DNA from 4 places in the Staphylococcus sp. 231237_7MaSpsaltlick genome. Region 1 is predicted to be linked to each of the others. Evidence: riboswitches for the same ligand, from Rfam matches in the RefSeq annotation. Region 1 holds a riboswitch; each other region holds the start of a gene.
What was found. Region 1 has a riboswitch for S-adenosylmethionine ahead of ACF91D_RS02710 (MetQ/NlpA family ABC transporter substrate-binding protein). Riboswitches for the same ligand answer to the same signal wherever they lie in the genome.
Positions count from the first base shown of each region.

Region 2: another riboswitch for S-adenosylmethionine. It lies ahead of metK (methionine adenosyltransferase); the one in region 1 lies ahead of ACF91D_RS02710 (MetQ/NlpA family ABC transporter substrate-binding protein).
Region 3: another riboswitch for S-adenosylmethionine. It lies ahead of ACF91D_RS16460 (Na+/H+ antiporter NhaC family protein); the one in region 1 lies ahead of ACF91D_RS02710 (MetQ/NlpA family ABC transporter substrate-binding protein).
Region 4: another riboswitch for S-adenosylmethionine. It lies ahead of ACF91D_RS12745 (methionine ABC transporter ATP-binding protein); the one in region 1 lies ahead of ACF91D_RS02710 (MetQ/NlpA family ABC transporter substrate-binding protein).

Region 1 is NZ_JBICNX010000001.1:547,874-551,069, reverse strand. Features, by position in the region: gene panE (2-dehydropantoate 2-reductase) at 1-672, opposite strand, end outside; gene ACF91D_RS02715 (CPBP family intramembrane glutamic endopeptidase) at 874-1,629, shown strand; SAM riboswitch class I at 1,775-1,880, shown strand; gene ACF91D_RS02710 (MetQ/NlpA family ABC transporter substrate-binding protein) at 1,968-2,786, shown strand; gene ACF91D_RS02705 (lactate/malate family dehydrogenase) at 2,830-3,196, shown strand, end outside.
Region 2 is NZ_JBICNX010000007.1:245,140-248,335, reverse strand. Features, by position in the region: gene pckA (phosphoenolpyruvate carboxykinase (ATP)) at 1-1,513, opposite strand, end outside; SAM riboswitch class I at 1,680-1,792, shown strand; gene metK (methionine adenosyltransferase) at 1,902-3,098, shown strand; gene ACF91D_RS15615 (nuclease-related domain-containing protein) at 3,192-3,196, shown strand, end outside.
Region 3 is NZ_JBICNX010000008.1:85,247-88,442, forward strand. Features, by position in the region: partial or broken gene ACF91D_RS16460 (Na+/H+ antiporter NhaC family protein) at 1-1,240, opposite strand, end outside; SAM riboswitch class I at 1,344-1,442, opposite strand; gene ACF91D_RS16465 (flavin reductase family protein) at 1,584-2,195, opposite strand; gene ACF91D_RS16470 (SDR family oxidoreductase) at 2,261-3,142, opposite strand.
Region 4 is NZ_JBICNX010000005.1:403,528-406,723, reverse strand. Features, by position in the region: gene ACF91D_RS12750 (methionine ABC transporter permease) at 1-144, opposite strand, end outside; gene ACF91D_RS12745 (methionine ABC transporter ATP-binding protein) at 137-1,162, opposite strand; SAM riboswitch class I at 1,248-1,353, opposite strand; gene ACF91D_RS12740 (thioredoxin family protein) at 1,408-1,707, opposite strand; gene ACF91D_RS12735 (toprim domain-containing protein) at 1,704-2,096, opposite strand; gene gcvH (glycine cleavage system protein GcvH) at 2,331-2,711, opposite strand; gene ACF91D_RS12725 (arsenate reductase family protein) at 2,887-3,196, opposite strand, start outside.

The DNA.
Region 1 (3,196 bases):
AGCAGCCTCGTTATATAAGGACTTAATAAACTCTATACCACCTTCGCTATCACGAATAGGTCCAATAGGCGCATGCATGAGTGTTGTCACACCTGATAATACGGTAATCATTAAATATTTATTCCACATACCTTGTTCAACACTTGAGTTTAGGATGAATTCAGCTTTTGTTCCTGAAAGCGCCTGTTCAACATATTTAGCGCGATTACTTTCAGTACCATCTAATTCTCCGAAAAAGAGTTTATCAAATTGACTAGTTTGAACGATTTCCCCAGTGCTATCAAGCGTTGTTTCTATAATGCAGTAACCGCCCATGATTTTATTTTTCCCAAAAGCATTTTGTAATTTTGGAACATGTGCAACGCCGTTAAGTAATGGGATAATTAAGGTGTGATGATCTATAAACGGTTTTAAATCTTCAATAGCATGATCTAAATGATAAGATTTTGAAGACAAGAGTACGATATCAAAAGGTTCGACACGGTCGTCTTTTGTGATGAGCTGTGGATTAAAATGATAATCACCTTTTTCACTATGAATTGCTAAACCATTTCGTTCTAAATAGGATTTGCGTTTAGGTCTTACTAAAAATGTAACATGCTTGCCAGCTTCAGCTAAACGGCCACCAAAATAGCCACCAATACCGCCGGCGCCTAGTACCAATATACGCATCGATAACAACTCCTTCAAATATGTATAGTATATTTAATCTCTATATACCACTTTTCAATTCCTTCTACGCATTGAAAATTAAATTATTTAACTTTAACGACCAGCTATACTATATATTTAAATTACTGTAAAATGTTTGATGGAAATAGAAATTGTGCAATATAAAAGTATATTGTGTATAAACTTTTAGGAGGGATTACGATGCCGTTTAAAAATGAAAGGAAATATCGATGGAAGGATATTAGAGGTAAAGATTTTTTTCTACCAATCATTTATTTAGCTAGTAATTTTATATTATCAATTATAATTTTGAGTATATTATTGGCAGTTAATATAGGCTCTGGTAATAGTCACTTCAATGGTGATATTAATACGTCAAGTCCAACTGCTTTATTAATGGAAATTGGTGTATTTATTTTTATCATGCTTATATGGATGTTATTACATAAAAATAGTTACAAAATTGAGTGGAAAAGTGGATTCCTTAATATTAAGAAATACTGGAAACTCATTGTTATTACATTTATAGTCATATTTATATTTAAATTAATTTTTCCTATGTTAGTCGATGCGTTTGCACCTGAACAATGGAAGTTTGAAGAAACACAAAACGATTTAATAGTTCAACAAATGTTTAGTACCCCATTATCAACAGTGCTTGCGTTCTTTTCTATTGTAATCATTGCACCGGTTACTGAAGAGTTTCTCTTCCGCCACTTGGTAATTGGTGAATTAGGAAAAAAACTGAATTTCATAGTAATGTCAGTGATATCTGTAATTATTTTTGCATCTTTACATGTAACAGAAGCGCAATCACCATTAGAAATCGTTATGTATCTTGTTATCGCCATAGGTATCGTATATGTCTATTTAAAAACACGACGTAGTTTAGCTACTGCTATTGCACTTCATGCATTAAATAACCTTGTTGCATATGTAGCAATGATCCTTATGTAAACATAAATCGTTTAAGAGACTTTTGTTTCACATGGAACAGGGTTGGAAGAGTTAATAAACGTATTATTTAGAATTTTCTAAAATTTTATTGACTAAACATGAGTGTAATGCTAGGATAAAAACACTACAACTACATATTAATTTACTCTTATCAAGAGAGGTGGAGGGACGTGCCCTATGAAACCCAGCAACCGTCGTTATACGAAATGGTGCTAATTCACAAAAAGTTATTAAACTTTTAGAGATAAGAGAAGGTGAATACTTTCTCTTGTTAAATTAAGAGAAAGTATTTTTTTATTTAGTTTGAACTTTAAAATTCATAAGGAGCGAAATAAATTATGAGGAAATTAATTATTTTAAGTTTGTCATTAATATTAACTGTAGTTCTTACAGCATGTGGCAACACAAATGGGAAAGATGAGGATAAAAAAATCACAATTGCGGCTTCACCAGCACCACACGGTGAAGTACTGAAACATGCGAAAGAAGAAATGAAAAAACAAGGGTATGATTTAGAAGTTAAAACTGTAAATGATTATAAAGTACCTAATAAACTATTAGATAAAGGCGATGTAGATGCCAATTTCTTCCAACATACACCATATTTAAAAGCAGAAAAGAAAGACCATAATTACGATATAGAAGAAGTTGGAAAAGTATTTACTACGCCTATGGGTGTTTATAGTAAAAAATATAAAGATATTAAAGATATCCCTAAGGGTTCAACGATATACGTTTCTAACAATCCAGCTGAAGAAGGCAGATTCTTATCATTCTTTGTAGATCAAGGATTAATAAAGATCAAAAAGGGAGTTAGTATCGAAGACGCCAAATTTGAAGATATTGTAGAAAATAAAAAAGACTTGAAGTTTAATAATAAACAAGGAGCCGAATTCTTACCTAAGACATATGAAAGTAAAGAAGGTGCTGCAGTTATTATGAATTCAAACTATGCGTTAGATAATGGATTAACGCCGCATAAAGATGCTATTATTAGTGAAACAGAGTCATCACCATTTGCGAATATTGTTGCTGTGCAAAAAGGACATAAAGATGATGAAAAGTATCAAGCACTTATAAAAGTCTTACAATCTAAAAACATGAAAGAATTCATTAAAAAAGAATATGGTAAAGACGTTATTCCATATGAAAAATAAATTATTATGAACATATATCAGTAATGAAAAAGGGGTGTAATGTATGTCTAAATTAGGTATTATTGGCTTAGGAAGAGTTGGTAGCCAAGTTTTAACGGATGTGCAATATTTGAATTTATTTTCGGAAATTATATTGATAGATGACAAAGAAGAAATTGCAAGTGGTGAAGCTCTAGATCATAACCATTCACAAGGATTATTTAATACTGCGCACATCAAGGTCAAAGCTGGAGATTACCAAGATTTAGCAGACGCTGATTTCATTGTGATTGCTGCGAGTGTGCCAACAGATACAAATGACGGTGATCGTACACTATTAGCACAAGGCAATCATGACATTATAAAAAAAGTTACGAAACAAATAGCTAAAGTGACACAAGACGCAATAATTATCTTGGTTTCAAATCCAG
Region 2 (3,196 bases), on a different contig from region 1:
TTAAATCTTGAGCTTGTTCTCTATATGCTTCTGGCTTACTCCAAGCATTAATAGGGTTCAATAGAGTTTGAGGAACATCCTCAACTTCTACTGGGATATCTAAACCGAACATATCGTCTTTAATATATTCAGCCTCTCTTAATTCTCCAGTAATTGCTTGATTTACCATTTGTCTCGTGTAACTTAGACTAATACGACGCCCTACGCCATATTTACCACCAGTCCAGCCAGTGTTTACAAGATAAACATCAACATCATGTTGATCAATTAAGTTGCCTAATAAATCAGCATAAACTTTAGCGTTTAGAGGTAAGAATGGTGAACCAAAGCATGTAGAGAATGAAGGTTCTGGCTCAGTTACGCCACGTTCTGTACCAGCTAATTTAGCAGTAAATCCACTCAAGAAATGGTACATTGCTTGATCTTTGGATAATTTTGAAATTGGTGGTAGAACACCAAAAGCGTCTGCAGTTAAGAAAATAATTGTATTAGGGTGAGCCGCTTTAGATGGTGTTACAATATTTTCAATATGGTTGATTGGATATGCTGCTCTAGTATTTTCTGTGTATTGATTATCATCGAAGTCAACGTCACCATCTTCGTCAACTACAACATTTTCTAAAATGGTACCGTATTTAATAGCGTCATAAATTTGAGGTTCTTTTTTATAAGAAAGGTTAATTGCTTTTGCGTAACAACCACCTTCAATGTTAAAGATGCCATTTTCGTTCCAACCATGTTCGTCGTCTCCAATAAGCTTACGCGTTGGATCAGCTGATAGTGTAGTTTTACCAGTTCCAGAAAGACCGAAGAATAAAGCAACGTCACCTTTGTCTCCAACGTTAGCTGAACAGTGCATGCTCATAATGTTATCTTTAGGTAGTAAATAGTTCATTACGGAGAAAATACCTTTTTTCATTTCACCAGCGTACTCAGTACCACCAATGAGGATGACTTTATGTTTGAAAGATGTGATGATAAATGTTTCTGAGTTTGTGCCGTCAATTTCTGGATCGGCTTTAAAATGCGGTGCTGAAATAATTGTGAAGTTTGGTTTGATTTCTTGTGCTTCTTCTTTTGAATTTGGACGGATAAACATATTTTGAGCAAATAAGTTATGCCACGCTAATTCATTTACAACAGTTAATTTCAATTGTGAGTCGTTATCACTGCCTGCATAACCATTGAATACGTATAGTTCATCTTTTTTGTCTAAATAATTTAGTACCTTATCGTATAAGTTTAAAAATGTTTCTTCCTCAATCGGTTGATTAACATTACCCCAGTCAATATCATCTCTATAAGATGGCTCATTTACAATAAACTTATCTTTTGGTGAACGACCTGTATATTTACCTGTTCTAGCGTTAATTGCACCTAATTCGGTAAGTTCGCCTTCATCATTATTTAAAATTTTATTATACAACTGTGTTGTAGATAATTGAAATAATGAAGATTTTTTGTCTAAAATACTTTCAATTTTGCTTGTATAAGTGTATGTATCTACAGCCATACTAATCCCTCCAACGCTATTTAGTTATTGTAAGCCTTTACAATTACAGAGTATAACACATATATATCATTAGTCCATACCAATTTAAAAGGAATTTTAAATAAATATTAATAAATGTAAAATTGACATTATATCGTTGATTCTGTACTATAGAACTTAACGGATTCTCTTATCCTGAGTGGCGGAGGGACATGGACCCAATGAAGCCCAGCAACCTCTTCTTAATACGAAGAAAGGTGCCAAACCGTTTGCAGACAAATAGCGTCTGAACGATAAGAGCGAATGGACGTATAAGGGCCTTCTCTCTATTTATTGATAGTGTAGAAGGCTTTTTTAATGAGCTCAACAGAGAGAGAATTTTCGTAATTTAAAACTAAAGGAGCAAATTATGACTTACAATAGAAGATTATTCACTTCAGAATCGGTAACAGAAGGACATCCTGATAAAATAGCGGATCAAGTATCTGACGCTATATTGGATGAAATATTAAAAGACGACCCTCATGCACGTGTTGCTTGTGAGACTACAGTAACAACTGGTATGGCGTTAATTTCAGGTGAAATATCAACAACAACATATGTTGATATTCCAAAAGTGGTACGAGAAACAATTAAAGAGATTGGATATACGCGTGCTAAATACGGTTACGATAGCCAAACCATGGCAGTGTTAACGGCAATTGATGAACAGTCACCAGATATCGCTCAAGGTGTCGATACAGCTTTAGAATATCGTGAAGATGCTACTGAAGAAGAAATAGAAGCTACAGGAGCGGGCGACCAAGGTTTGATGTTCGGTTATGCAACAAATGAGACGGATACATACATGCCTTTACCGATTTTCTTATCACATCAACTTGCTAAACGCTTATCAGATGTACGTAAAGATGAGATATTAGACTATTTACGCCCTGATGGTAAAGTACAAGTAACTGTAGAGTATGATGAACAAGATCAACCACATCGCATTGATACGATTGTTGTATCAACGCAACATGCTGAAGATATTGAATTAGAACAAATCCAAGATGATATCAAGCATCATGTTATTTATCCAACAGTACCAGAAGCACTTTTAGATGAGGATACAAAATTTTATATCAATCCTACTGGGCGTTTCGTAATAGGTGGTCCACAAGGTGATGCAGGACTTACTGGGCGTAAAATAATTGTTGACACATATGGCGGTTATGCACGTCATGGCGGGGGATGCTTTAGCGGTAAGGACCCAACTAAAGTAGACCGTTCAGCTGCATATGCTGCACGTTATGTAGCTAAAAATATCGTTGCTGCTGAATTAGCAGATAAATGTGAGGTACAACTTGCATATGCTATCGGTGTAGCTGAACCAGTTTCTATTTCTATAGATACGTTTGGCACAGGAAAAGTTAATGAAAGTGAATTGGTTGAAGCAGTGAGAGAACATTTTGATTTAAGACCCGCTGGGATTATTAAAATGTTAGACTTGAAACATCCAATTTATAAACAAACTGCTGCATATGGTCATTTTGGTCGTACAGATGTATTATTACCATGGGAAAAGTTAGATAAAATTAATTTATTAAAAGATACAGTTAAAGCTTAACAAGAACAAAAAGTTTTTTAACTTTACTATCGAATGCTATGCGTTTATCTATTATAATTAAGTTACTGAACACATAAAGGAGCGTTTTTTGTTATGAA
Region 3 (3,196 bases), on a different contig from region 1:
CACCTAATAACGCCGGATAAATAGCGTATGGAACTAAATCAAATGGTGATATGGATGCAACGCCAGCAGCTGCTATAACTTGTGGACTATAAGGTAAAAGCCCTTGGAAACAACTAGCAAACATATCTAAAATACTTGCCGACTTTCGAGGATCGACATCGTATTCATCAGCGATGTCTTTAGCTAAAGGACCGGCCATAAGTATAGAAATCGTATTATTCGCTGTAGCAATATCTGCAGCACTTACCAATCCGGCAATACCCAGTTCTGCTCCACGTTTCGATTTAACTCTATTACGCACAAAATTTAATAACCACGTAATGCCTCCATTATGTTGAATCAACGCAACTAAACCACCAATTAACAATGCAATAATTGCAATATCTTCCATGCCGACAATACCTTTTGATATTGAACTTAATAGCCCTTTCCAGCCAAATGAATGATCAACCAATCCTATAATCGCAGATAGTAAAGTACCACCAATTAAGACAATGATTACATTAATTCCTACTAATGCCAGTATAAGTACCAATAAATATGGTATAACTTTAATTATATTATAATCATAATTTTTAGTCGCATCGATATGTGCACCATTTGTTAAAAACCATAGTGCAATAATAGTCAGTATTGCCCCAGGAAGTACTATTTTTATATTTACTTTAAATTTGTCACTCATTTTTGTCTTTTGTGTGCGTACTGCGGCAATTGTCGTATCAGAAATCATCGATAGATTATCACCAAACATCGCACCACCTACAACTGTAGCCATTGTAATCGCCGTTGATACATCTGTTGCTTGACTCAATCCGAAGCCTACAGGTGCGATTGCAGCAACTGTTCCTACAGATGTACCCATAGAAACAGACACAAACATACAAATAATAAATAAGCCTACTATGATTAAATTTTCTGGAATAATTGATAAACCTAGATTAACAGTGGATTTTACACCACCCATATCTTCCGTTGTTTGTGAAAAGGCACCAGCCAATAGGAAAATCAACATCATTAACACAATGTTAGAGTGTCCTGCACCTTTCGTGAATATTTCAACTTTCTGTTGAAACGATTCTTTTCTATTTTATAACAAGCCAATGATAGAGGCCACAATAATTGCAACGTTTAATGGCATTGTCGTGAAATCACCCGTCGCTATACCAACACCTAGAAACATCGCCACAAAGACGATTAAAGGAATCAATGCCCAAGCATTGCCTTTATACTGCTCTTTCATATTCAACCTACTTCCTTTGATATCAATTATGATTTAACGGTTTAATATCTTATAAAAATTAAAAACTCTTTTCATCCATTTGAAGAAAAGAGTTAATTTAAGCTCCTTATCTTCTAGCAATAGTTGCTACTGGATTTGGCACACGCTTTTACATGTTGCCGAAGTATCATAGGGCCAGTCCCTCCACTTCTCTTGATAAGTATGTTTTATTTTTTTACTACAAGAACTCTTGAATGTTAACGTCAAATACTGCTAAATATTAATATTTAATCTGAACTTTGTCAAACTTATTCCTTTAATAAACAACTACAGAGTAGACATTGATGATGTAACATGTGCATTACTATTCTGTTGGACGTTCAATGATAAAAGATTGTCCAAGATTCGCATAATTATTTCCAGCTAACCGACTCACAGCTCCTAATGCTTTAGAATCAATCTTATGCGGTTCTATATAAACTGTATCATCAATATGAAACATCACAACTTCTCCAATAATTAAATCAGATCCCTCTTGTTTATCACCTAAGGGAATAATTCTATCCAATTTACACTCTAAGCGTATCTTAGCTTGTTCAATCCCAGGTACAGATACGATATCAGAATCAACGCATGTTAAGTCTGTTCGTTCTAATTCATTCAATGACCTTGCAATTGGAGCTGCTGTACGATTAATTTGTTCTACAGTAGCTTCATCTGTTATATGCACAACAAATGCTTCAGTTGCTTCGATATTTAAGGAAGTATCCTTCCTTTTGCCTGCCGTTCGAGTTGTTGATAGCATAATCATCGGTGGCGCACTATTGACCACATTAAAGAAACTAAAAGGGGCTGCATTGAGCATGCCCTTGTCATCTTGTGATGTTACAAATGCAATGGGTCTTGGGATAACACTACCACTCAATAACTTATAGTTTTGTTGCTTTGTTAACTTTGCTGCTTCGAATTTTTTCATTTGTTCTACTCCTCATAAATAAAAAGTTAGAAAATCAACTTCCAGATTTTCTAACTTTTTGTTGTTTAATCTATTTGGGTTCCGCCTGTAACACCATACACTTGACCAGTTGTATAGCTAGATTCTTCAGCTGCGAGATGGACATATACACCTGCTAACTCAACAGGTTGACCTGCACGTCCAAGTACTGACTTTTGACCAAAGGTCGGTATCTTCGATTGAGGTTGTCCTCCTGAGATTTGTAACGGTGACCAGAATGGACCAGGTGCAACACAATTAACACGTATACCTTGTTCACCTAATTCTTCAGATAAACTTTTGGTCAATGAAATGATTGCCGCTTTGGTTGCAGCATAATCATGCAATATTGGACTTGGATTATAACCTTGAACAGAAGATGTCAATGTAATCGTTGCTCCGGGTTTTAAATAATCTATCGCCTTTTGTACTGTCCAAAATATAGGATAAACATTCGTTTCAAAGGTTTCTGTAAAGGAAGCTGTATCAAAGCCTTTGATACTTTCTCGATATTGCTGATGACCAGCGACTAACGTCACATTGTCCAATCCACCTAATTCTTGATGTGCCTGTGCAACCAAGTCATAGTTAAATTGTTCATTTCGAATATCACCCGGTATAAGCACTGCTTTACTGCCAGCAGCTTCAATTACCTGTTTCACTTCTTCAGCATCGACTTGTTCATCAGGGAGGTAATTAATTGCAACATCGGCACCTTCTTTTGCATACGCAATTGCAGCAGCACGACCTATTGCAGAATCACCACCAGTTACTAACATTTTATAACCTTCTAATCTATGATGGCCTGTATATGATGATTCTCCACAATCTGGTTGAGGATCTAATTGTTGTTGTAGTCCAGGAACAGGTTGTTCTTGCTTTGGAAAATCTTTGTTTGAAAATTTCTTTCTAGGATCTTGAGCAGACATAAGTAAACACTCCTTAATACATTTTACTTATATATTCAATACCCAATATGTTTC
Region 4 (3,196 bases), on a different contig from region 1:
TAATATTAAACCTAATACAAACGCAAAAATTGTCGAAATTACTGTCATATAAATTGTTTCGTATGTCGCTAACCAAACTTCGTCCCAGCTGACGTTTGGCATTGTAAACATCTCGCGGAGGATGTCACTCAATGAATTACCCATGTCTTAACACCTCCACTGATACATGTTGCGCTTCTAAATCATTTTTGAACTTTTCGAATTTTTCTGAATTTACCTCGCCCAATTGAATTACTAAGAATCCAAGTGAACCGTCTTTTGTATGTTTAATATTAGCTTCTAATATATTCACATCAATATTATGTGTTTTCGTTATGTATGACACTAGTGGTTGCGTGGCATTATTCCCTGTGAAATTCAAACGTACAACATAATCATCTTCATTAAGCGATACTAAGTCACTAATAGATTCATCGAAATCATCATTTAAATCATCTTTGACAAAGCGTTTTGTAACGGCATGTTGTGGATTTTCAAAGACAGTGGATACTTGACCCTGTTCAATCACACGACCGTTTTCCATAACAGCTACTTCATCGCATATACGTCTAATGACATGCATTTCGTGCGTGATAATCACTATTGTCAAATTTCTTTCTTCTTTAATTTTCAATAATAACTCTAAAATTTCATCTGTTGTTTGTGGATCCAAAGCACTTGTCGCTTCATCACAAAGTAATACAGTTGGTTCGTTTGCTAACGCACGTGCAATACCTACACGTTGCTTTTGACCACCTGACAGCTCTGAAGGATATGCACTTTCTCTACCTTTTAGTCCAACAAGTTCTACTAATTCTTTTGCTCGTTGTTTTGCTTCACGGCGAGGTACCCCGGCTATTTCCAATGGAAATGTAATATTATTTAATACAGTACGCGACCATAGTAAATTAAAATGTTGAAATATCATGCTCACTTTTTGACGCTTTTTTCTTAATTGTGATTTTGATAGCTTACCAATTGTATCTCCATCGATAATGACGTCTCCTGAAGTCGGTTGTTCGAGGTTATTTAAAAGTCTAATTAAAGTACTTTTCCCCGCACCTGAAAAACCAACTACTCCAAAAATCGAGCCTGATTGAATACTTAAATCAACATGATCTACAGCCAGTACGTCCTGTTTTTTCGTTTTGTACTTTTTGACTATTTGATTTAACTCAATCATAGTGTTTCCTCCTTGTGTTGCTATTCCTTCAATTAAAAAATGCTTCCTCTATGTTCACCGAAGTATAGAGAAAGCAAAATTGCTTCTCTCATCTTCTAAAGTTTTAAAACTTTATGTGAATTGGCACCATTTCTTTTAAAGACGGTTGCCGGGCTTCATAGGGCACATCCCTCCACCTCTCGTGATAAGAGTTTCATTATTTAATTATTTTTAATCCTACCATTGCACTAATGTTTCGTCAATAACTATTTTAAATTTTCTAACAAATAAGGCACCGATTGAAACGCATAGATTCTTTTTTGCTCTTCACCTTTTGACATTACTAATAAAACTGGTACAGATTGAATTTCATACGATTGGCTAAAATCGGGATGAAAGTTTAAGTCCATTTTTATTGTAGGTAATTTCAAAATATCATTCGCAATATCTAGCATACGTTCAGAAATCTTACATGTCCCACATGTTGGCGTATAACCAAATATAAGATACTTATCTTCGTTTATATATTTATTGACGTCAACGCGTTGTTCACTTGTTACATTCATGTTAATAAACTTACCCTTTCAGCTATATAATCCAATCTTGCTTTCGCTACTTTGTCCTCATCCTTTACTATAAAACCATGTTTTTCCAATACTCTAGATAAATATGGTCTAGGACAACGAGCAACTTCACAAAATTTTTTATCTACTCTTATATGTCTACTCTCACTTAAATAGCGTTTGAACCATTTTCGTATTCTTTCACCTTCATCATCAGAATCTACAAGAATATATACTTGCTTGTCATATAAAGTATCGATCATTTCATCTAATTTATCTACACCCATCGTACCATTCGTGCAGATAATTTCTATCGGTTGATCAATTACCTGTTTGACTCGTTTCTTGTCTGACTTTCCTTCGACAACAATTACTTGGTTCAGTATCGTCATGACATCCACCCTCTAAATGTTGATAGTAAATCTTTCTACTTAGTTCTTCACAATCCGTGGTGACAATAAACATAATTTACATAGTTAAAACATTTCTTATTATTACAACCATAATTTATCATTTTTTAAAATTAAGATGAACTTGTTAGGCTTATATAATTCCTAAGTTTTCAATAATCTACAGTGCTATAAGAAAAACTCCAAGATAATTATATCATGGAGTTCAATGTTATATTATTCGCCAATCATTTCTGAATATTGCTCAGCAGTTAATAATTCATCTAATTGACTTTCATCACTTAGTTCAACTTTAACCATCCAAGCTTTTTCGTATGGTGATTCATTTACGAATTCTGGGCTATCTTCTAACTCGTCGTTAGATTCAACTACTTTACCTGATACAGGCGCGTATAGTTCTGAAACTGTTTTTACGGATTCAACACTACCAAAAGTGTCGCCTTCATTAATTTCGTCATCAACTTCTGGTAATTCAACGAATACGATGTCGCCAAGTTCACCTTGAGCGTATTCAGTGATACCAATAGTTACTGTATTACCTTCAACTTTTACCCATTCATGTTCTTTAGAATATTTTAATTCACTCGGTACTGCCACGAGAATCCCCTCCTAAATGATTTTACATATTAATGATGCCATATGCATACCATACAATCAACTATTTCTTGACATATTAATATTTTTATAATGTTTTCACAGCAATAGTTGAAGCGTTTACATATATTATTTATATTTACAACTTACAGAGATTACTTTTTTTATAAAAAAGGAATTAAGATAACCATGTTGCTTTATATTGGTCTTCTTTAAAACCTACTGTAACTTTGTCTCCAGAAATAGCTAATGGTCTTTTGACCAACATACCATTTGTTGATAATAAATCTAACTTTTCATCATCAGTAAGATCACTCATTTTGTCTTTAAGACCTAATTCACGATATTTAGCACCGTGCGTATTAAAAAGTTTATTTATATCGATATCTGTAGCCTCTAAAATTTCTTTAAACTCGTTTTTAGTGGGCGTATGCTGCACTATATCGATTGGTTCAAAGCTCACACCGTAGTCTTGTAAAAACTTAGCT